Regions from separate parts of the Peribacillus sp. NPDC096448 genome, predicted to be linked through region 1. Evidence: riboswitches for the same ligand, from Rfam matches in the RefSeq annotation. Region 1 holds a riboswitch; each other region holds the start of a gene.
What was found. Region 1 has a riboswitch for S-adenosylmethionine ahead of ACIQ0C_RS04380 (bifunctional homocysteine S-methyltransferase/methylenetetrahydrofolate reductase). Riboswitches for the same ligand answer to the same signal wherever they lie in the genome.

Region 1 (8,058 bases):
GAATCGCTTTTTTATTCATGTACTTTCCACCTCTGATGTCTGTTTACTATCGACTTTTCTAATATATTTTGTAAGTTCAGCCGTCATTTCATAGCGAAGGAACGGAGTGATTAAATATATGCCCTTGAATTTTTCCCTTGCCGCGTCCACCAGTTCCCGCGCGATATTCACCCCTTCAATCCTTGACTTTACAGGGTCATCCCCCGCTAAAGCCATGGCCCTTCTAACATTATCAGGCAATTTGATGCCTGGGATCTCATTATGGATGAATTCGGCGTTCCGGGTGCTTGTCAACGGCATGATACCGATGAAAATCGGGGTTTCCAAATGTTTTGTAGCTTCATATACTTCTTCGACCTGCTCCACGGAATAAATCGGCTGTGTCAAAAAGGATTGAGCACCGCAGGCAATCTTCTTTTCCATCCTCAGTACGGCTTTATCCAGATATTTCACATTAGGATTAAAAGCTGCCGCAATTTTAAAATTTGCCCGTTGGCCCAAACTTTGACCGGAATAGGAAAGACCTTCATTAAATTGTTTGACCATACTTATCAGGTCAAAGGAAGATAAATCATAAACCGAAGTGGCACCCGGGAAGTCCCCTATTTTTGAAGGATCTCCGGTGATGATCAATATTTCGTTCAGCCCCACCGTCTGCAGACCCATTAAATGTGACTGCAGGCCAATCAAATTTCGATCACGGCATGTTATATGCACCATCGGCTTTATATTCAATTGGTTCTTCAGTAAATTAGCCAGTGCATCATTCGCTATCCTTGGTGAGGCAAGTGAATTATCCGCTAATGTTATGGAATCGACCCCTGCTTTTTTCAAAACCTCAGCACCAGTCATGAAGCTCTCTATTCCCAACTTTTTCGGTGGATCAAGCTCAACAAGAATCGTCCTTTCTGTTTTGGCCTTTTCGTACAGGGGAAGTTCCAATTCTCTAACGCTCACTTCAATTTTTTCTATTTCGCGGGATTTCGTATATTTATATTTTACTGGAACCAAACTTCCAATCGCATTCTTTACAGCTTGAATGTGCAGTGGAGTCGTTCCACAGCACCCGCCTATGATTGCGGCACCTTGCTTACGAAGTTCCAGGGCACTGGAACCGAAATATTCCGGCACAGCTTTATAGACGAGCCTTCCATCGACATAATCCGGCAGGCTGGCATTAGGGTATATGGCAATCGATGCTTGCTTTGGCAAACTCACTTCTTCCAAGGCCCGAATCATATGATGTGGACCAAGACGGCAATTCACACCAACCACATCGGCTCCCAATTGCTCGAGTTTTTGAAAGGCTTCATTTAAATGGATTCCATTTTGAAGATTGCCCAGTTCATGCATCGAGACATTGGCGATGATCGGCAGTCCAGTTTCATTTTTAACGATTTGCAGGACGGTTTCCAGTTCTTCCAGGTCATAAAATGTTTCCAAGAGAATCCCATCAGGGTTTTCCATCAACAGACTGTATAGCTGTTCACGAAAACCCCGTTTTATCTCTTCCAAGCTTAAATCCGATTTCCTGATACTCCGCTGTGCCCCTATGGTACCGAAGACGTATGCCTTTCCTTTTGCCGCTTTTTTAGCAAGAATGACTCCCTGGCGATTGATTCTGCTCACTTCATCTTCCAGTCCATACCGTTTCAATTTGCTGAAACTGGCTCCGTAAGTATTCGATTGAAGGATATCTGCACCAGCTTCCAGATAAGCACGATGGATGGACTCTATTTGATCTGGGTTTGTGCAGTTTAATTCCTCATAACATTGATCGATGCCATTAGAGTACAGTAGGGTCCCCATTGCCCCTTCCCCAACCAGCATTCTTTCTTTCACTTCTTTACGAAAATTCATCATTACACCCTCTCTCAAAAACAATCCTGTTTTTGTCGTAGTCTATGAGTATGAGAGAAAAGGAAAAAAACCTTCTCAAAGAAGAAGGTTTATTGAAACATTCTCCTCATCTATCAAGCTCTGCTTGCTGGATTTAGCACCTTTGCCTAAGCTGGTTGCTGAGGTTTCTTCGGGCCAGTCCCTCCACCTCTCTCGATAAGATCCAATTATATAATTTTCACAAGATTTCAAAATTTGATTATATTTAATTTACATTAATAATCTGTCAATTTCAATACCTGATCGACATTTTTTTCACTTTTGCAAAATTCATTCAATCTTATGCAGCTTCAACCCTCTTCAAGATCCTTTGTTTCCAGTCTTCCGCTAACGAGTCTAGTGTAAGTAAAGCCTTAGCGCCTTCCAGGCCATCTCGTTTATGAAGGATGACATCTGCTGCATAATGAACTGAAATTTTTCCTTGCAAACGATCTATTAGCACGATCTCGTTTTGTTTATTTATCGTTCCTTCTCGAAGTACTCTTGCAAAATAACCAGTGAAACCCGTTTTCAGCACGAGTTCCAAAAACTTAGGTTCTTGATTGAAGTGGGAAATGGTCGAACAAGGTATCCTCCCCTGGTTAATTTGAACAATCACATCGCCTATTTGATAAATATCGCCGATATAAGTTGTTTCTTCCTTCATCCCCACTATGGTTAAATTTTCACCGAATGCAGGGATATCCAGCTTTTTAGAGAATTTTTCATTCCATAATGAATAATGCTCAAATGGGTAAAAGCACAAAGCCCGATCAGGACCTCCATGGAACTTTACATTACCCACGCCATCACCGATTATGCCTGCTTTAGTCACTGTCAGATTATCCTGTGCTTGTTTATTCATGGCTGAAAAGATATCGATATTCGAATAAATTTCATGTTTCGGCTTTCCCGCATGAAGTGATTTGATTTTTCCATTTTCCATTTTGCATCTTCCATTCATATTTAATTTAAATAACCCTGTATGTATAAATTATACTAAAAATCCATTTTATTCTGTAACTTTTTATATGTATATGAAATGAAAAAGCCAAATGTGCATGAAATGGGCAAAATATCATTGATTTCCAGAAAAATTCATAGGTTAGTTTCAGTAATTTTGTTGCTATTTCAGAATTAAATATGGTAGAATATGAACACAATATATAGTCGAAAACTACAACCGTTCGCCTATATGTTGATTTTCATGATTGAATTCCTCATTGTCGCTCTTTAGGGAGCGAATTTTTTTTGCTTTCATTCACTTCCATTTTTTTCTTTTAATCCCATTCAGTTTCTTGCGTCCTGATCGACTTAACTGTTCGCACCTTCCTTCCTCCCTGGCAGGTCCCTATCATTTCCTTATTAGAAGCCTGATTCCTTGCAAAAACAAGCAGAAAGCCGAGCGACATCATGCGTCTTCCGCTCAGCTTCCTGTTTACGCTTGTTTCTTTTTTTTCGGTGCCGCTTTCTTTCTGGTCGTCTTTTTCTTTACCGGTTCATCATGTTTTGTACGGTCTATGGATGCCTGTAATGCCTCCATTAAATCGGTTACATTGTTGGAAACTGGTTCTTTTGTTTTCGCTGTAATCGTCGTCTGTCCCGTTTTCTTTGATTCAATCAATTCTAGTAACGCGGTTCGATAGTCATCGGTGTATTTTGTCGGATCGAAGGTAGTCGTTAATTGATCTATCAATAATACGGCAGTATCGATTTCTTTTTTTACAATGGTATCATTGGCAGGGATATTCGGAACATCCGCTGTGGAGCGGACTTCATCCGGATAATGAATCGTTTCCATAACCAGGGTATTATCAACGACTCGGATTACCGCCATTTGCTCTTTGGAGCGAATGATGATTTTCGCCAAACCTACCTTATTCGATTCCTTGAGGGCCTGCCTCAAAAGGGAATAAGCTTTTATCCCCCCGTCATTTGGGGACATGTAATAACTCCGGTTAAAATAAATAGGATCTATTTCTTCAATTTTAACGAAATCCACGATTTCCACGGCTTTTTCTTCGTTTTGTTTTTTCAGTTGTTCTAGTTCATTGTCTTCCAATACAACAAACTTTCCCTTTGTATACTCAAAAGCGCGGACTATATCATCCTTCCCCACTTCTTTCTCGCATACCGGACAAACCTTTTCGTATTTAATCGGTGAATGGCATTCCTTATGCAACGTCCTCAAAGAAATATCCTTATCCTCCGTTGCAGCATGAAGTTTTATCGGAATGTTCACCAAACCGAATGATATGCTTCCCTTCCACATCGTATGCATATTCGTCACCTCATAACTTATTTTTAATGAGAAGAACAATTTTATTATTCCCCTTTGTTAAAAAAAAACCGAAAAAACAATTGCCAACTCTAACACTACGTTTTTTTGGCAAAATAATGTTATCAATTATTTGCGGAGGTAAATACAAAAATGAAACCGATGCTGCCTACCTATTACCCTGAAGCCCCCAAATCCAACGATTGGCGTTATGAAGTCAAATATGACGGCTTTAGGGCTATTTTAACAATAGACACCGATACCATAAGCATTTCGAGTCGGAATGAGAAGGAGTTATCAACTCAATTCCCAGAAATCATTGCTTACATCAAAGATCTGGACCTGGAAGATTATCTCCCGCTTCAGTTAGATGGAGAATTGGTCTGGCTTACCAATCAGGCGAAAGCGGACTTTTTTCAAATACAGTGGAGAGGACGCCTAGGGAAACAATCCTTAATTTCAGAAAATGCCCGTTTTTCCCCATGTCGGTTTATAGCGTTTGACCTGCTTCGCATCAGCGGAAAAGACGTAGCAGCTAAACCAATGGTGGAACGAAGGGAATTGATGTTGAATATGGGGGAAAAACTCGGTCTTCCTATGCCTCCTGATCCCAACGATAAGGCATTGATACAATTAATTGAGAGTTTTGACGTTTTGGATAATGCTTTGAAGAAGGTCACCCTGTTAGATGGCGAAGGGGTTGTCGCCAAGGAAATTCGAGGTGTTTGGCAAGAAGGAAGACGTACAACAACTTGGATTAAGGTGAAAAATTGGAAGACCGTTTCTTGTTTCATTACAGCATTGCACAAAGAAAATGGCTACGTGTCCCTCGCAGTTTTCAAAGAAGGTGCCGTAACGAAAATCGGAAGTGTCAAAAATGGACTGAGTGCTCGAGATAAAAGTATATTGCATCAATTGATCAAGCAAAATGCATCAGACGAAGACGCACAATTTTTTTATATCCATCCATCCATTTGCATTGAAGTTCAATTCTTACACGTATATGAGGAAAATGAATTACGTGAACCCCAGTTTTCGCAATGGCTTTTACAAACGTCTCCCGACGAATGTACCTGGGAGAAATTCGTGCTAGGGCAATATACATTTCCAGATACTGTACAAATAACTTCCAGGGATAAACCGCTTTGGATAACAGGAGGTAAACAGGTGGTAAAAGTTGAATACCTTCATTATTTAAGGGAGGTTTCAGCTTTCTTCTTACCCTTTTTGAAGGATAAGCTTCTTACAACGATCCGCTATCCTCATGGCACTTTGGATAAAGAAAGGTTTTTCCAAAAAAACAAACCTGATTATGCCCCGGACTTTATTAAAACGTTCATGGATGAGGATATCGAGTATATGCTCTGTAACGACATTGAAACCCTTCTTTGGTTTGGTAATCAACTTGCATTGGAATTTCATGCACCATTTCAGAAAGCCGGTAAAACAAGACCCGACGAAATCGTCCTGGACTTGGATCCTCCTTCCATCGAATATTTCTCCTTTGCGGTAAAGGCTGCACAGGAAATAAAAAAGGTGATGGAATCATTAAGGATTAAAGCTTTTGTAAAAACTTCAGGTAACAAAGGACTGCAAATTCACATCCCTCTGCCTGAAGACAGATTTACTTATCAGGAGACACGCATATTCACCGACTTTCTCGGTGACTACTTAACAAGTTCCAATCCGAATGATTTTACAACGGAAAGAATGAAAATAAATCGGCAGAATCGACTTTACTTGGACTTTGTGCAGCATAGTGAAGGAAAAACCATCATTCTGCCTTATTCCCCACGGGGAAATTCTTTCGCTGGTGTAGCTACTCCTTTGTTTTGGGAGGAAGTGAACGAAAGTCTCCAGTTAAAGGACTTTACGATTGAAACCATACCAAACAGAATAAAAAGGAGCGGGTGTGCATTTATGGATTACCGACTGGTGGATAATGGACCAGCCTTTTTGGAAGTATTGTCGTTCCTTAAACAAAAAAAGACCCATAACTAATTGGTAAAATGGAAAGGTGCCTCCGTGGACTCTCTTTCCGCTGGCAGGCTTTGATTTGATGCGGCTTGGCAGACAGTAGGGCGGTTAGGGAGCGGATTTCTGAAATTAACCCAACGTTTTTTTGAAGGTTAGTAATTCTGATCGTTGATTTCCACTCCAGGCACTCGCTTTCCGCGGGCGGTCCGGGAGCCTCCTCGGCGCTCACCTGCGGGGCCTCCCTTGGCCACGCTTTTCCCGCAGGAGTCTCGTACCTTACATTCCAATCAACTGGGACGTTTCTTTTTTTAAAAAAAATGTAGGCTAGTCTCATCCCGAATAATGTTTAAGACTAGGTTACCCTTCATATTTTTTTACTATAATCTTTAATGGACTGAAGAAATTTGCGACACTCCTGCCGAATAATTGGCTAGCCGGGACCCCACAGGCTCTTGATCCGAGGAGGCTTGGCAGACAGTTGGCGGAAAGGGGGCGGATTTCTGAAATCCACTGCAATTTATAAAAAAACTGCAGGCAAACTCGCTTTTTTTCGAGTTCGCCTGCAGTTTAAAATTTTCTTTATAATTTTGTTTTCAAATAACCTTGCACTTCATCCTGCAGCTTGGCATATAAGCTTGTTTCCAATTCAAAATCCTCTTTTTCAAGCATTTCAAATTTTTCAGGCTGATCTAAGTCAATTTCAATCGATACCTTGAATTCATAGGTTGCATTTCCGATTAAATCAATTGAATACGTTTGGCTTTCTTCATCATGGTGGACTACGCATTTAACTTTTCCGCCGTTATTGTAGACAGATATTGCACTTTCCAACTCGTTTAACCCAACAGAGCATGTTACTAGGCTAGAAGCCGACATCGCCGTTCCACATGCATTCGTGAAGCCTACTCCACGTTCGAATGTCCTCACATAAATGCTCCCTGGTTCCAGCTCTTTCACAAAGCTGACATTGACACCATCAGGGAAAAGCTCATTCGGTTGATTGACCTTTGTTGAAAGTTTTTCCTGCAAATCACTTTGTAAAACATCACTATCGACAAGTGAGATCAAATGTGGATTAGGAACCGCCAATGCCGAAAATAATAGGGTATCATGCAGTTCCGGCAATGTTTCGTTTTGCAGCTGTTCTTTAGCCAATACAAGAGGTAGATCCCTCACATTAAAACTTACCGGGGAAATTTCCACCTTGAAAGTCGGAATCCCCTCATAAATATCTTCCGTTTTTTCCACGAGCAGATTTGCCTTCATGGTTTCCACGATCATTTTATCGAGCCCAAGAACGTCATTCGCGTAACGTGCCACACAGCGAAGTCCATTACCGCACATTGAGGCTTCCGATCCATCCGCATTAAAGACACGCATCCGGCAATCAGCATGTTCACTTTTCATTACGAACAAAATACCATCCGCTCCAAGCCTTTCCCTATTGCATAGGGCCTTCGCGAAATTTTCCCGCTCTTCTTCAGTAAACGTCAGGGTCGTAGTCAATTCATCAATGATCAAGAAATCATTTCCTGAACCATGGCTTTTTAAACCTTCAATAATCATCCTGTCACATCCTCTAATATGCTGCTTGTCATTTATCATTTTTTTAATATTCTATATCATAGCATTTTCAAGATGGATGTGTCATCGCGTAAATCACAATTAATCCATTTTTTCGACGAAAAACCCATTAGAAAAGCGGTTGGAATAAGAATTAACTCATACCAACCGCTTTTTTGAATTATTAACCGATCATACCGATGATGAAATAGACGATAAACATTCCGGCACTTACATACATCGGTGCTGACACTTCTCTCGCTTTTCCGGTTACAAGCTTCAAGAACGGGTACAGGATGAAACCGAATGCCATTCCATCGGCAATACTGTAAGTGAAAGGAATGATCGTAATGATCATGATT
Region 2 (8,058 bases), on a different contig from region 1:
CCCCACATCGCCATCAAGCTAACAATAACGAGTTACCCCAAAACGATAAAAACGAGTAAGATGCACAAAATTTTCGTTCTGGGGGTATTATGATTTCTTACCTTGATGGGCATGTGACGCTACCCCAAATAGAAATAGGAAGTATACAAAAAAAGTCGATTTCCTAAAGTAAATCGACTATTTAATGTTGAAAATTACTTGGCGTACAAAGTTTCCGAAATGTTGGCTGTACCCACTAAAAGAAAAAAGGAGAGTACATATTATACATGACTAATATGTACTCCCCTTTATTTATTAAGGTTTTTTATAATTAGGTCTTGATAAGAGATTCCCCATCGTTTTTTAGTCCATGGATTGGCTTGCATGGTTTGTGAGGATTTCAAGGTTTTCTATGGCGGCTGCCACTTTTTCCTTGTTGATATCAGGGAAAAGAAGTTGGATGTCTTCACCTTCTTTGACAGACTGGGCTGCAATCTGTTGAAGTTCCGCCTTATGTTCAACGGTCAGACCAATATCAACCAATGTCATCGGCAATTTAAGCTCCTGGTAGATTGGAAGCAATTGTTTGATTTCCGGGAATTTCCCTTCTAGCCCAAGCTGGACTAAAATGCCATATGCCACTTTTTCCCCATGTAGTAAATGATGCGCTTGCGTGATGGTAGTCATGCCATTATGAATGGAGTGGGCACCGGCAACGCGCAGGTACTGGCCGCCAAAGCAGCCAACAAGACCACTGGTGATGATATTCGTTTCAATTACACGCTGCAACGCATCTGTCCATTTCCCCTTTTTCAAATCAGCTAAGGCTTCCTCGCCATATGTCAATAAAACTTCCTGGCATTGCCTTGCGGCCATATGGGCCAATTCAATACAAACGGACTTGGTGGCAAGCTTTTCGGCCAGTGCATTGCCCTCGTACCATTTCGCCAATGTATCGCCGATTCCGGCACGTAAATAGTTAATCGGCGAATTAAGAAGAATTCCTGGTTCGATCAATAACATCCAAGCGCTTTTTTCATGAATATCATACCGGACATATGAACCATTATCATCATAAATGACACTTAACTGTGTCCAGGCAGCGCAGGTGGAAGCCAAGGTCGGAATGAGGATGATTTCCTTTTGAAGCGAGTTTCCGGCCGATTTGGCAAGGTCGAGCAACTTTCCGCCGCCAATGCCGATTAATGCATCCACACCCTGTTCAAGAGCAGCCTTCTTGACGCGTTCAATTTCTTGGTCACTGCCTTCCCCGCCGTATGTGAAAAAGATCTTCTCAATATTTTCTAAGGAAGGAAAAAAGGGTTCAGCAACTTCCCATGATTTGCGTCTATGAATAACGAGCATTACGAATGTTCCCTTTACTCAGTTTTATTTCCAGGTTTTCAAGGACATTTGCTTTACATGCGTAATAAGCGGGGCCGCTGCAGACCTCCAGTAAGGTATTCATATTCGTTCTCCTTAATGAAAGGCCTGTTCCCGGTAAAGGGGAAGCAGGCCTCGATTATTTGATCAATTCATCCAGTCTGGTTTTCCGAATCCGGCAAATTTGTCATCGATCACTTTTTCAAACTGGTCGGATTCCACTACTGATTTAATATCCTTGGCAAATTGAGCGTCTACATCTTTTGTATTCACTGCAACAACGTTTCGATACATATCAGGCATTTTTTCTAAAACTAGGGCATCCTGGAGGTCCATTTTCGCTGCAAGAGCAAAGTTGCCAGGGACCGCCGATAGGTCAACACTGTCTGTTGCACGGGGCAACTGAGCGGATTCCAATGGTTTTAGTTGGATGTTTTTTGGATTTTTCGTTACATCCTTTTCAGATATTTTTAAAGGGTCGACATTTGGATCGACTTCAATCAACCCTTCATCCACCAGCACTTTAAGTGCACGTGCCAGGTTAACCGGATCATTGGGCACTGCAAGGGATGTACCGTCCTTGATTTCCTTCAATGATTTATACTTATTAGAATATATGCCCATTGGTGCTGTTGGAACTATGATAAGGTCGGAAAGCTTTAAATCATTTTCTTTAGCGAAGTTATCCATGTACACTTTATGCTGGAAAAGGTTGGCATCGATCGAGTTGTTGCCAAGCGACTTATTCGGCTGGATATAGTCGGTGAATTCGACGATCTCTATTTTGTATCCGAGATCTTCCAGACCTGGTTTGATGGCCTCCTTAACCATATCGGCGTACGGCCCGGTAGTCGCCCCGATCTTCAATTCCTTTTTGTCTTCAGTATTTGGGGATGCATCATCGCTCCCGCAAGCTGCCAAGCCAAGAGCAAGTGCACAGACTGATAATAACGAAGCTATTTTCTTCATTTGAAATTCCTCCTGAGTAATGAAATGTATTGTATCATTGAAAAAATGACTGATCCTATCGTTTGTTAACCATGTATGAGACTTTGTCACCAACCATTTGAATGAGTTGCACAAGGCAGATCAGCACGACGATCGTCGTGATCATGACTGTATTGTCATAACGGTAATATCCGTACCGGATGGCCAAGTCGCCAATTCCGCCTCCGCCGATTGTCCCTGCCATTGCTGAGTAACCGATAAGCGAAATGGTCGTTAATGTCAGTCCTTGAATGATTCCCGGTTTTGCTTCTGGAAGAAGTACATCCTTAATGATCATCCATGGAGTGGCTCCTACGGCAATTGCAGCTTCTATCACTCCTCTGTCTATTTCACGTAATGCCGTTTCAACGATTCTTGCAAAAAAAGGTATTGCGGATACGGACAGGGAAACAGAAGCCGCTCTTGGCCCTATTGTCGATCCCGTAAGAAGGTCCGTTAAAGGAAGGAGGGCGACCAAGAGAATGATGAACGGGATGGAACGGACAATATTGACTGTGAAACCGAGAGATCGATTCACGATGCTATTTTCAAAAAATAAATTCCTGGTTGTCGTAAACAGCAATACTCCAAGCGGTAAACCGATCAGCAGGGCTACTGCAAGAGAAACGCCGACCATATAAATCGTTTCAAGAAAGGCTTTATTAAGATCAGGTAAAATATTGACGATGGGATTAAGCAGTGACATGTTTTAACACCTCCACAGAACTGGAACGATTTTTTATATATTCCAATGCCGAATGAATTTGGGCGGCATCGCCAATTAACTCGATGATTAAAATGCCTAAAGGAACTTCCTGGATATACTCAATTTTACCGTGTAAAATATTACCCTTGACTGGATGGGATTGGAGAGTATCCGAAAGAATCGACTCACCGGCGGTTTGCCCTTCGAATTGAATTTTAATAATCGTACCTTCACTTTCTTCAATCAAGTGCGAAGGGAGTTCGAAATCCAGTACACTGCTAATGAATTGCTTCGTTAACTCCTGCTTAGGCTGTGAAAATATTTCATAAACGGGTCCTTCTTCAATTACCCGGCCATCCTGCATGACGGCGACTCGGTGGCATAGTTCTTTGACTACTTCCATTTCATGTGTAATCAATACGATGGTGATACCAAGCTCACTGCTTATCTTTTTCAACAACTGTAAAATCGCTTTTGTAGTTGTTGGATCAAGGGCTGAAGTCGCTTCATCACATAATAGTACAGTGGGGTCATTTGCTAAGGCTCGAGCTATGCCGACCCGTTGCTTCTGTCCACCGCTAAGCTGTGCCGGATAGACATCTTTCTTATCGCTGAGCCCTACGATTTCCAACAATTCCAATACACGTAACCTGATCGCGTCCTTCGATCGGTGCGCGGCCTTTAAGGCGAAAGCGACATTTTCATAAACGGTTTTTGAACTGACCAGGGAAAAATGCTGGAATATCATTCCGATTTTTTGTCGTTGTTTACGAAGCTCTTTACTTGATAAAGAGGTTAAATCAATGCCGTCGATGATGATATTTCCACCTGTCGGACGTTCAAGCAAATTCAAGCAGCGGAGTAATGAGCTTTTTCCAGCTCCGCTGTAGCCGACAATTCCATATACTTCGCCAGTTTGAATGGTCAAAGATACGTTATCCACTCCGATAACTCGGTTTTTCTTCGAGACGTATTCCTTTCGGACTGAACGGATTTCAATCATGAGCTTTCCCCCTTAAACATTAAAAAAGCTGCCTCTATCATTCAGAAAGAGGCAGCGAAATTATATCTCGTCTTATCTTTCAGAATGCAATCATTCTGCAGGAATTGGCACCGTTCCCTAAGGGCGGTTGCCGGACATCACAGGGCCTGATCCCTCCGTCACTCTTGATAAGTAAATTATTATTTTAGAATATTTCAAGTTTTATAATATAATCTATATTATTTGTAAAATCCGACAATGTCAATCGTTTCTTTGATTTTTTTTGTCGTTAAATTTGGTACAGTCCATAAAACGATTCATGGAAAAAGGGCGATTATGCAATAATCCTGCATTTTCATCCAGGTTAATTATTCCGATATTTCCTTGTCAAAAAGGTAAAGTGGTACTACATTTATTATAGTAAAGTTAAAAAAAGGAAGATGAAACTATTTTTGTACAATGATGGGGAGGAAATTGAATGATAGAGATTAAGACGATAAATGATGTCGTTTGTGTGCATGGGACTCCTGGCGGGAACAAGGCGGGGATGAGTGTTTATGTCTTTTTAACGGATGGCCTATTGATAGATACTGGAGCACAGATATTAATGGAAGAGCTCATTCCATTCTATGAGTCCGCAGACTTCGACTCAGTGGCCCTGACTCACTATCATGAAGACCATACTGGGGGCGCTGCATGGATACAGGAGCATAAAAAGGTCCCTCTTTTCATTCACCCGATGTCGGTTGAGGTTTGTGCAAAGGATGCAGTATATCCTGAATATCGTAAAGTTTTCTGGGGAAAGAGAGATGCCTTTAAAGCTGAGCCGCTAGGGAAGGCCATTCATTCCCGTACCCAAACGTGGGAGCCGATTTTTACCCCAGGTCATGCAAAGGACCATATGGTGTATTTGAATCACAATAATGGCGTACTCTTTTCAGGAGACCTTTTCGTAACCCCAAAAACAAAGCTTGTCTTACGGGAAGAGTCTGTTCCGGTCATCATCGATTCCATAAAAAGATTGCTTCAATATGACTTCGGGGAAGTGTTTTGCTGCCATGCTGGGTATGTTCCTGATGGGAAGGAAATGTTTCGGAAAAAACTTGATTATCTTGAAAATCTCCGAGGGGAAATTTTCCTCTTGCATTCTCAAGGGCTGACCGTTCATGAAATCCAGCAGTTCGTTTTACCGAATCGCTATCCCCTTATCGAAATATCTGGGCATGAATGGGATTCAGAGCATATCATTACATCGATATTAAACGAAAATATTTTGAATGTGATGGAGAATGGAACTATTTGATTTTGTCTTTTTAACGCTCTGACTGATATAAAGGAGGGCTCTCCATAAGAGCGCCCGCCATTGTTATTTATTGATATTGGGATCTGTTTCATCATAAAAATCATGTGCTTCTTCGATGTTCTGAAGGTTAGCGACTTCATACACATTTCCGCCCGCCATTCCTTCATTGATGATACGGTCGATATCTAAATAAACGGAGTCCTTGCCATCATATTCGGTATCCTTCAAAAATGTCATTTTTTCTTTATCCAAAATAAATCCCTCCTAGCCTTTTCTTTAGTTTAGGCAAAGGAGTTTTTTTTATTCCGTTTAGCGATTTCATGAATGTATTGAGGGTTCATTCATATACATGGAAGACCATTAAATCATGTATCATGCTTTTGAGTTTGGTTTCATCTGTTTCGGAAGGCGGATTGGCTGTCCACTCGATGGATCCATCTTTATGATACAATGCTTGGACTGCCTGCTTGTTGAAATAAAAGGAAATTTTCCATCCTGGCAGATTCTTATGCAATGGTGCCCATTGAAAATGGGTGATCATATGTATTACCTCCATATATACAGTTTCTCATTTAATTATAATGGAAAACGGCAACTGGAGGTGTTATTTTATTGTCAGGTTGGGAAAAGTTAATTCAATGAAAAGATTTTTTAAATGCAAAAGCCTGTTTGTTTCAATTTCCTCCTCATCGAATTGCATGGGCTTTGAGTTCACTTCGTATATGAAGAGCGCGCCCGATTCGTCTTCTCCTATATCAATGGAAAACTCTCCGAGAAACCCGATTTTTTTTGAAAGTATCTCACCGCATTTCTGGGCAATATTCGCTAATTTTAGATTCAGGCTTCTTGATTGCAGGTCTTGATAAGGAAAAAGCTTCCCGCCTCGGGGAGTGTGGGTGGTGATTTCCTGAGTTTGTGACATCCTTACCGCTTTGCCGGTCACTTTATAAAAACCTTTTTCATAATGGACGAGAATCCGGTAATCATAACGATGTCCAACAAGTTTTTTTGGTGTGATCGCCTGTTGAGCAAGATAGCTCCTTTTTAATAAATCCCTTTTTTTCGTTTCCCAGAAGGATGCAAAATCCGGGAAGGACTCACTATGTTTTAAGCTATTGAACAATAGAGTATCATCATCATTTTTGATAATGGTATAGATGCCTTTCCCTTGGCTTCCTTTGCATGGTTTAAGGTATATATGCCTGTAGGTCTCCAGGAAAGCATCAAGGCAACTGCTGTTTCGTAAGATCATGGTGGGCGGAAGGTGATTGGTGAGGGATCCATCTTCAACTAATGCTTCGAACATCACATATTTATCTATAAAACAGGGGTTGAATAGATTCATTCGGTAATCTTTAAAATGTGTGATAAGATGTTGGAATTCCTCTGACGCCTCATAGCTCCTCGAGGGGATACGGTTATAGACGATGTCAGGGAAGGGCACTTTACATTCGATCCACTTGTTTGAAATGGAGGAAAAAACATACCCTCTCATCGACTCGGAATGAAGGGCATTTCCTGTGAATACATACGCCAATATTCCATGTTTCAATAAATATAATGATAGGTCCCGAAAAAGGGTCAGGTTTCCACCCAAACCTGATTCCTTTTTGGGATTGGGAACAGTTAAAATTCCGACGGCAAGCATCCGGTTACCCGGAAATATTGTGATTGGAATTAGAGGTTGATTCGAATGGTCCTTTTTATAGCTGATTTCTTCTTTGGCAGAGCCGGCGAAAAGTTCCGCATTCTCATGAGTGTGGTACCAATTTTCAGTGGGGATATCGTAAAAAATGTTCATTGCGGCACACTGATTGATTTCGTAATCGTCTGTTCCGTAAGATAAATGGCATAATCAAGGCTTAGCTTTCTGGTCAGCAATTCGAAATCCTTGAGTTTTGGATGGGAGAAGATGGAACGTCCAGGTTTGGAATTGGCTTCAAACATCCAAACCTGCCCTTTTTTATCCAATCCAAAATCAAATCCTATTTCTGCAATGATGCCGTCCAAGTTCTTTTCTATACTGTCACTTAAAATCAGTGCTGCTTCCGATAGCTTTCGTTCGACTTCTTTCGCCTCATCGTCATCTCCGAACAGTTCGGCAACCGTTTTGATGACACCCCCGCTTTTAATATGGGTCGTGACACTGCCGGCGCCGGCGATCTTTGCGGCAATCGCGGTCACCTGCCATTTTCCATCACTGTCCTTGTTCGTATGGACCCGGAAATCCACTGGACGTTTTTCAGATCGAATTAATGGGATGCCCTGCTGTACGATAAGATTCTCTATCGGGCGGTCGTGAAAAATATGTTTAACGATGGATTCCAATGTCGAAAACCTTTGCAGTTTATTTTCTTTTGCTTCATTTGTATAGCGGCAATAGTAAACATTCTCATGCTTATCATAAAGAATTTGGTGAATCCCTAGACCGAGGCTGCCGTGAATAGGCTTTATATAAACTTGCCGGTAATGGGAAAGAAGGGTTTCCACCACGGATATGGATTGAAATGGATACGTTTCCGGCAAATAAGGCAGTGCCCGCTCATCTGCGCATAACCTTTCATTTACATCCCATTTATTGAAAAATCCAGGGTTATACCATGGTATGGTATATTTTTTTTGAAATTTCTGCTTCACTTCTTTAGGCCCATCACGGTTTTCCGTCAACCGATTTGGGAGCCGGTCATAGATGACATTGGGAAAAGGAAATTCATTAAT
Region 3 (8,058 bases), on a different contig from region 1:
GTATTCCAGCACCGCCCCCTGAATCAGAGCCGGCGATCGTTAATGCTGTTTTCATAAAAAAACCCCTTCATATAATTATTTTTTATCAGTATTTTAAGTAATATGAAAGCTAAAATCGCACCTGCGAATGAACTGAACATAAAAGCCGGTAAAAAACCAAAAAGAGCAGCTTTTTCTCCCAATAGGAGGGTTGCAAGTGGATAACAGGCTAGGGAACCGAGAATGCCGGTCCCGATCACTTCCCCTAAACAGGCGAATTTTAAGCTTTGTGTTTTTCGGTAAAGGATGGCAGCCAAAAGTGCACCGATCATGCTTCCGGGAAAGGCGAAAATTGAACCGGTACCAGACATGTTTCTAATGATGGAAACTAAAAAAGCTTGTGTTACAGCATAGGCAGGCCCCAATAGAACAGCCGTCAGGACATTTGCCAGATGCTGAATAGGAAAGATTTTTGCAAATCCTGCAGGTATGAAAATAAATGAACTGGTCAGCGTCGTTAAAGCCGTGATCATGGCAGTCAACGTCAGTTTCTTGATAGGATTCATCATGTCATCCACCTACAGCGGCCAATCCTGCTCATTTTGAACCATATCCCAGAATAAATATTCATATCGGGAAGTAACCAAAAAGTGCTTTTCTAATCTAAGAAGTTCCTTTTCAGGCATGCCTTCCGTCAATTCTTCCAACAAAGCGATCAGCCACTTATGTGCTTCCCCGAATTCAGGAGACGAATAGGACCTTATCCAATCTGCGTAGCGGTTGTTTTCCAAAGCTGCTCCATTTTGTTCTTTTAATAGCAAACCGATTTCATAATAATCCCAAGCGCAGGGCAGGAGACAGGCGATCAAGTCTGCCAAAGTCCCATGCTGAGCTGCATTTAGCATGTAACCTGTATAGGCTAAAGTGGTTGGAGTAGGTTCTGTATTTTCCAATTCCTTGGAACTGATCCCGAATTCGGAAGCATAATGCCGATGGATATCCATTTCCACTTGAAGGGTTTCATTTAAAATATTCGCAAACTTTGCCATGGTTTCGATGTTATGGGCTTTGATGACACCTAAAGCAAAGAGCTTGGAATAATCCATGAGATAGATATAGTCCTGCTTCAGGTAATAGGCAAATTTCTTTTCAGGAAGCGTGCCGTTTCCAATTGCCTGGACAAAGGGATGTGAATGGTTCCTTTTCCAAATCTCTTTTGCCCTTGCATGCAGTCTATCACTGAATGTTTCTAATTTTGTATTCTCCATTGTTCATCCTCCTTTAGAATGGATCCCTTTGTTAAATAAAAAACCCCGTTCCTGAATACGGAACGGGGTAGATGGATATAGTCTGTAAATGGACGATATCATCCACTTCCCTCCGCCGGTATGAGCCGGTTCAGGTTCAAAGGGTCCGGAACTAATTCCATCTCAGTCTTAAAAAAAGACTCCCCTAGTGGTGTGAATTGTATGTAATTACTGACATCATATCAGAAAGACAAGAAAATGCAACACGTATTTGAAACAGGGATCCCTTTATTCCAGGAAAAAAGGGAGAACCAGGTAATTGACTTTTGATGATTATTAGGATAGAATCATTTCTACATCATTATATATCGAATTCTTATCCAGAGAGGTGGAGGGACTTGGCCCTAAGAAACCTCGGCAGCGGACCCATTTTGGGAACTGTGCTAAATCCAACAAGCATATGCTTGGAAGATAAGAAGAGCCGTACGGACACTGTCAGCCTCTTCTTAAATTGGAAGGGGCTTTTATTTTTGGGAAATAACGTTTAGTGACATAATAGAAAAGGTATATATAATTTGGTGAAATCAAACAAGTTGATAAAGTTTAGCTAACTAGAAGCAGGCTCAAGGACGACTAGGAAAGGAGCCATTTACATGGCAGAATTATTTAAGAGGATTGAACAGAGGAAGGCAAAGCTCATTGAAGAGCTATTGGCCAATGGAGTATACAAAACCTCTGATGAAAGGCACCTTTATGATGCCCCATTAAAAGTACTTGAAGATGAATATAAGATTGTTATAAATAGACCCAATAACGAGTCACCTTCTGAATGGATGACATAGTAAGCGATATACTATATTTTTGGTTCATGGATAAGGGATATGATGTAAGCATTCGCAGTCTACACTAGTGGATGCTTTTTTTGCGTTTAATAGAAAACGACACAAAATATACATAATTTAAGAGTGGAATAGGTGTTTTGTTACATTTGACCTATAAAATAACACATTTTATTTCTGGAAAATAGTTGATTTTAACTAGTGGTTTCATTATGATGAAAGTGTAAAAATATTGAATAAATGGGAGGTGGCTATAATGCCTTGCCGTAAGGTAACTGTAGAAAAAGTAGAAGAAAAGAGACAGGAAATGATAAAGTTGGGAGCGACTTACGGCTTAACAAGTCTCGTAACTGTTCAAGCCAGTCAAGAATTGGATAGGCTATTAAATGCATTAGCAAGTAAAAGGGATTCTGAGTATTTTTCCTTTCAAAAAGCAAATAGGTATTTTTAAATTAGCCAATTCGACCTGTATTAATCTGAAAAAGCTACTGCTCAAGGCAATAGCTCTAAAGAATTATATATTAAATATCGACACGTTTACCAAGAATGATCAAATCCCGCTCAATGCCATCCAGCTCGGCAACTTGAGGTAAATGTGCCCATTCTTCAAACCCAAATTTGGAAAAAAGCTTAAGGCTCGGTGCATTGTGGGCGAAAATGAAACCCAATAAAGTCTTAATACCTAATTTTGGACACAATTCAATTGCCTTTCGAATCGAAATTTGTCCGATTCCTTTTCCCCGGAAATAATCATCAATATAAATGCTGATTTCCGCAGTGGACTTATATGCCGGTCGGCCATAGAAGGATTGAAAGCTCATCCATCCAGCAGTTTTCCCTTCTATAGTAATGATATATAGCGGTCTACTTTCTGAATGATGTTCCTCAAACCATTTAACCCTCGATTGGACGGATACAGGTTCCGTATCTGCCGTGACCATTCTTGAAGCAATTGTCGAATTATATATTTCAACAATTCTGGGTAGATCAGATAGTTCTGCCTCTCTAAACTCTATGTTCTCTTCCATGATTTAAACTCCTAACTATCATTTATTCAATCTCCAGAATGAAGGGTAATCCCGTTTTTGGTTTTAGGAACGGTGAACGACACCCAATCCATTGAAAGTTTTATATTATCATACACTCATTACTCTTTATCTGACAATTCTTTTTTATGTTAAGACTTCAGATTTTTGGGTATGTAAAAGACTAAATACTTCTAGAAAAAGACAAGAGGAGAACCAAATGAAAAAATTGGCAGGTTTATTGATTATTGTACTGGTTATATGTTTTGCTGCATATGAATTCCAGGCCTCGGAGTCGGAAGATGTGCAAAGGGTCATGGCTTTTGGAGATTCATTAACCTATGGAAAAGGGGATAAAAACGGGGAAGGATATATAGAAGGCCTTGAGGATGAATTGAATGATCCGCAATCGGAGCAAAAAGTGAGTTTTTGGAATTACGGTATAAAAGGCCAGGAAACGGATGGGGTGATGAAACAGCTTGATGATTACCGCATTAAAACGAAACTTGATGAAGCTGATACTTTCATCGTTTTTATTGGAACGAATGACTTGATCAATAGTAACGGCGGGGACTTGGAGAAAATAAGTGACCGAAAAATCAATGAGGGTAAACGGGAGTATATCAACCATCTGAAAAAGATTACATCAACATTGCTGGAGGCAAACGATAAAGCGGATATTCTGGTAGTAGGACTATATAACCCAATTAAAGACAATCAAAAACTTGAAAAGCACATTCGCGATTATAACCGGTCAATAAAGGGATTAGCGGATAAAGATAAAAGGATGTTATTCATTCCTACAAATGATCTTTTTGAAGATGAAAAGAAAACAAAGTATTTCAGTGATAAGTTACATCCGAATGAAAAAGGGTATCAGCTCATTGCGAATCGGGTTTTGGAAAGTTATGATTTCAAATGAAAGCAAAAAATGCACAGAAAGGTTTTCTGTGCATTTTTGCCTGCTAAGTCTTCTAGGAATTTGATATCGCTTTTAGTTAAGGGAACTGTAAGTCATGGAGCTGCTTGAATCGGCCGCTGTTTTGCATTAACTGTTCATGTGTTCCTTTTTCATGAACCTGCCCTTTTTCCAGCCGATGATTTAATCGGCATCATGAATGGTCGATAAACAATGTGCAATGACTATTGAAGTCCGGTTTTTCATTAAACGTGACAATGCTTGCTGGATCAAGTGTTCGGATTCTGTATCCAAGGCCGCCGTTGGCTGAATGGAATATGTCCTCCACTCATAGCGACCACTCCTATTTAGACTGTCCTTGATGAATTTTGCCTTTATGAATATCATAGAGCTTTTCAGAAAATAGACAACTTTTAATCGGTTCGTTTTGTCAAAAAGTATTATTATTTTACACTTTCCTATAGGACATGGAATAATTAAAGGAGATTAGCGAGGCTGATAAGAGGAGATGCTAAAATGAATGAAAATGAAAAAATCAGGGAAGAACTTTTAAATGCGGTAAACGGACTATCGGATGAACAGCTGAACGCCCAGCCTAAACCTGGACGATGGAGCATCATCCAGGTTTTGGATCATTTATATTTAATGGAGAGGGCCATAACAAAGAGCATTTCCGATAAATTGAAGAGCGATGAAAGCATTCCTGCTGTGGATAAACCGATAGAGCTTACTTTAAATCGTGAAGTGAAGGTCCAGGCCCCGCCATTTGTCATTCCGTCAGAATCATACCAGACTTTGAGTGAAGTTAAGGAGAAGTTGTCCGAATCCCGAAAAGCTTTTGTACAGGTCGTTGACCATGCAAAGGAAATTGATCTCGAACAAAAGTCTTTTCCACACCCTTTGTTTAAGGATTTAAGCCTGAAGCAATGGATTCCGTTCGTGGGACTACATGAAAACCGGCATTTATTGCAAATTGAAGAACTGAAAGCAAAGTTATTATAGAAGAAAAACTCATCCGTCTTTGGTTGAGTTTTTCATTTTCATACAGATATTCGTAAAGGAAGGATTTTTTTAGTGAAAGCCACTTGGGTAAGGACATGTTTGGTATTGGGCTTTTTCGGATTGTTGCTGTGGCTCTTGTTCAAGTATATGCTTCCGCCTGACCTGGATGAAATCGAACTGACTGACGAGCTTAATCCGATCGTCGCCGAAAAAAAAGATGAGCTCATTCAACTGGCCAATGACAAAGGCATCCAGGTTATCATTACGGCAGGGTTCCGGTCTCTAGCCGAGCAAAATGAACTCTATGAAAAGGGAAGATCAGACTCGGGCAACATCGTAACGAATGCAAGAGGTGGCGAGTCGCTGCATAATTTCGGTTTGGCAATAGATTTTGCCCTCCTTAACAAACAAGGCGAGGCCATTTGGGATATGAGTTATGACGGCAACGATAATGGAAAGTCGGATTGGATGGAAGTCGTAACCATCGCTAAAGGGTTAGGTTTCGAATGGGGAGGGGATTGGGCAGGGTTCAAGGATTATCCACATTTACAAATGACATTTGGTCTAAGCCTGCGTGAGCTGCAACAAGGCAAGCAGCCAAAAGGGCAGTGAAAGTGGTTTGGCTTCATTATAAGCCGCATAATTTTGACTAAAAGCAGGAAAATAAGCATGTGAATTGCTTTACAGGTAAGAATTCGATAAAGTGGACTAGTGAGAAATCAGACATAAAGGAGTGCAGTCACCATGGAAGAAACAAAAAATTGCCGGGACTCATTGGTCATAAAAACAAGCCTTGTCCTCCCGCCGGATACAAATAATATTGGTACGATGTTCGGAGGCAAATTAATGGCATACATTGATGATGTAGCGGCTATATCAGCCATGCGTCATGCGCGAAGCAACGTCGTTACGGCATCAACTGATTCTGTCGATTTCCTGCACCCTATTCACGAAGGAAATGCAGTTTGCCTTGAAAGCTTCGTGACTTATACGGGCAGAACATCAATGGAAATCATCGTCAAGGTGATTGCGGAGGATTTAGTTACTGGAGCCCGAAATTTATGCGTGATTTCCTTCTTGACATTTGTTGCCATTAATGAAGAAGGTAAACCAATCCCTGTTCCGCGTTTGGTTCCTGAAACGGAAATGGAAAGGAATTTAAATGAATCAGCTAAACAACGGGCCCAAATAAGGAAAAAAAGAAGGGAAGATACACAGTTCATTGCAAGTACTTTCGGTGTGAAACTGCCATGGACCGATCAATCAAATCCAGGATTATATAAATAAGATAGGCATCCCTTCAGCCGTTTTATTGATGATCGAGACCAAATTCATCGTGATTTGGTCTTTTATTAATCGCCATTGCTATTAGGAAAATTGTGTTCTTCAACTATCCGAATGGGAAAATTACGTGAAAAGACGCTTGGAAAATTCCAAGCGTCTATTTTATGTTACCTTGTAGGTTTGAACATATCCGATTTTAGTCATCGCTTGCTAAAATACCAAAGAAGCGCAAGATGTTAATGAATAGGTTAATGAAATCAAGATATAGATTCAAAGCCATGAGCGGTACTTCTTCGGCTGTTACCCCATAATGCTTCATTCGATTGAAATCATATAAAATATAACCACTGAAAACTAAAATCCCTATAAATGAAAAGACCAGCATGGCTGTAGAGCTTAATGGAGAGAAAATGTTGAAAATGCTAATGACGACTAAAGCTAGCAAGGCTGCAAATAACATTCCCCCCAAGAATGAAAGGTCCCTTTTGGTGGTTGTGGCATAAACCGCCAGTCCTCCAAATACGACTGTCGTCGTAACACCTGCCAGGATCACCACATTTGCCCCTGCAGCGGCTAGGTAGTGTGCAATGATCGGATAGGTCGTAATTCCGGAAATCAACGTGAAAGTATACAAAAATGTATAACCTATCGCTTTTTTCCTCCGTAATATGAATGCTCCAATCAACATGGCGATCTCAAGTATCGCCAAGGGAAGAAACAAGGATGGCGGAACAAGAGTGCCGAGAGCCATCCCTAAAACGGAAACGGCAAGTGATAAAGCGAACGTCCGCATGACGGATGGCAAATATGTTTGTACAGTTTGTGAATACATTCAATCACCTCATCATTTATTTTCTACAGTCTTCTACGAATCTGTTTTAAAAAGGTTTCATTGCCATTAATGAAAAATTAAGTGTTTTTTTTAAAGTATTGAAATATATATGAAATAATTACCTATTTTATGATATTCTTACAAAAAGACTAATTTTTCTGAAATATTAAAATAATTCAAGTGAAAACACTCTGCGGTACGTAAAACGACAAGGTCAATAAATGAGTATGAACTTTAAAAAAGTTATCTCGAAATAATAAATTCAAAATTATTGGTTTTATATAATTAATCGGACTTCAAAACTTTACTGTATAACAGTTATAAAGGAAACGTTTTTATATTGCAGAAAATTATTCCTAGAGTTATAAAATATGAAAAAAATGTGATTATTTTCTAAAAAAACTATTGTATAATTGTAAAAAAATGATTAAAATTCTTAATAATTATCAGAAGATTAATTATTTTCCCGATAAAATAGTTTAGGGGGAGCAAGGATGAAGAAAGCTATTTTACAAATAGAGAACCTAACTACCTCATTTCGAATCGGCAACAAATATCATGCAGCGGTGGATGATGTTTCGTTTACGGTGAATGAAAATGAAATTGTAGCAGTTGTTGGAGAATCAGGTTGTGGAAAGAGTGCCTTGGCCTTATCTATCATTCAATTACATAATAAGCAAAGAACGAAATCCGAAGGAAACATCAATTATAAAGGTCAAAATCTCCTAAAATTGAATGATGTGCAAATGAATAAAATCCGTGGTAAGGAATTGGGTATGATATTCCAGGAACCTTTAACGGCTTTGAACCCGCTCATGACCATAGGAAAACAGATCGAGGAGAGTCTTGATTACCACACTGAACTCTCCAGTGCTGAAAAAAAGAACAGGACACTCGAACTTTTGACACAAGTGGGAATTCCATATCCCGA

Region 2: another riboswitch for S-adenosylmethionine. It lies ahead of ACIQ0C_RS19000 (methionine ABC transporter ATP-binding protein); the one in region 1 lies ahead of ACIQ0C_RS04380 (bifunctional homocysteine S-methyltransferase/methylenetetrahydrofolate reductase).
Region 3: another riboswitch for S-adenosylmethionine. It lies ahead of ACIQ0C_RS20495 (Fur-regulated basic protein FbpA); the one in region 1 lies ahead of ACIQ0C_RS04380 (bifunctional homocysteine S-methyltransferase/methylenetetrahydrofolate reductase).

The regions. Positions count from the first base shown of each region.
Region 1 covers NZ_JBIWEU010000002.1:86,443-94,500, reverse strand. The annotation lists gene metH (methionine synthase) at 1-19, opposite strand, end outside; gene ACIQ0C_RS04380 (bifunctional homocysteine S-methyltransferase/methylenetetrahydrofolate reductase) at 16-1,860, opposite strand; SAM riboswitch class I at 1,964-2,062, opposite strand; gene ACIQ0C_RS04375 (MOSC domain-containing protein) at 2,180-2,824, opposite strand; gene ku (non-homologous end joining protein Ku) at 3,317-4,159, opposite strand; gene ligD (DNA ligase D) at 4,310-6,157, shown strand; gene dapF (diaminopimelate epimerase) at 6,713-7,699, opposite strand; gene ACIQ0C_RS04355 (NCS2 family permease) at 7,881-8,058, opposite strand, start outside.
Region 2 covers NZ_JBIWEU010000011.1:152,260-160,317, reverse strand. The annotation lists gene ACIQ0C_RS19015 (iron-containing alcohol dehydrogenase family protein) at 343-1,344, opposite strand; gene ACIQ0C_RS19010 (MetQ/NlpA family ABC transporter substrate-binding protein) at 1,510-2,331, opposite strand; gene ACIQ0C_RS19005 (methionine ABC transporter permease) at 2,387-3,055, opposite strand; gene ACIQ0C_RS19000 (methionine ABC transporter ATP-binding protein) at 3,042-4,058, opposite strand; SAM riboswitch class I at 4,128-4,232, opposite strand; gene ACIQ0C_RS18995 (MBL fold metallo-hydrolase) at 4,516-5,340, shown strand; gene ACIQ0C_RS18990 (hypothetical protein) at 5,404-5,592, opposite strand; gene ACIQ0C_RS18985 (YheE family protein) at 5,678-5,881, opposite strand; gene ACIQ0C_RS18980 (YheC/YheD family endospore coat-associated protein) at 5,945-7,141, opposite strand; gene ACIQ0C_RS18975 (YheC/YheD family endospore coat-associated protein) at 7,138-8,058, opposite strand, start outside.
Region 3 covers NZ_JBIWEU010000013.1:5,979-14,036, reverse strand. The annotation lists gene thiD (bifunctional hydroxymethylpyrimidine kinase/phosphomethylpyrimidine kinase) at 1-55, opposite strand, end outside; gene thiW (energy coupling factor transporter S component ThiW) at 24-545, opposite strand; gene tenA (thiaminase II) at 558-1,247, opposite strand; TPP riboswitch at 1,338-1,443, opposite strand; SAM riboswitch class I at 1,600-1,704, shown strand; gene ACIQ0C_RS20495 (Fur-regulated basic protein FbpA) at 1,880-2,068, shown strand; gene ACIQ0C_RS20490 (Spo0E family sporulation regulatory protein-aspartic acid phosphatase) at 2,322-2,516, shown strand; gene ACIQ0C_RS20485 (GNAT family N-acetyltransferase) at 2,587-3,093, opposite strand; gene ACIQ0C_RS20480 (DUF459 domain-containing protein) at 3,311-4,012, shown strand; gene ACIQ0C_RS20475 (hypothetical protein) at 4,193-4,396, opposite strand; gene ACIQ0C_RS20470 (DinB family protein) at 4,526-5,011, shown strand; gene ACIQ0C_RS20465 (M15 family metallopeptidase) at 5,159-5,623, shown strand; gene ACIQ0C_RS20460 (acyl-CoA thioesterase) at 5,756-6,298, shown strand; gene ACIQ0C_RS20455 (Bax inhibitor-1/YccA family protein) at 6,492-7,127, opposite strand; gene ACIQ0C_RS20450 (ABC transporter ATP-binding protein) at 7,622-8,058, shown strand, end outside.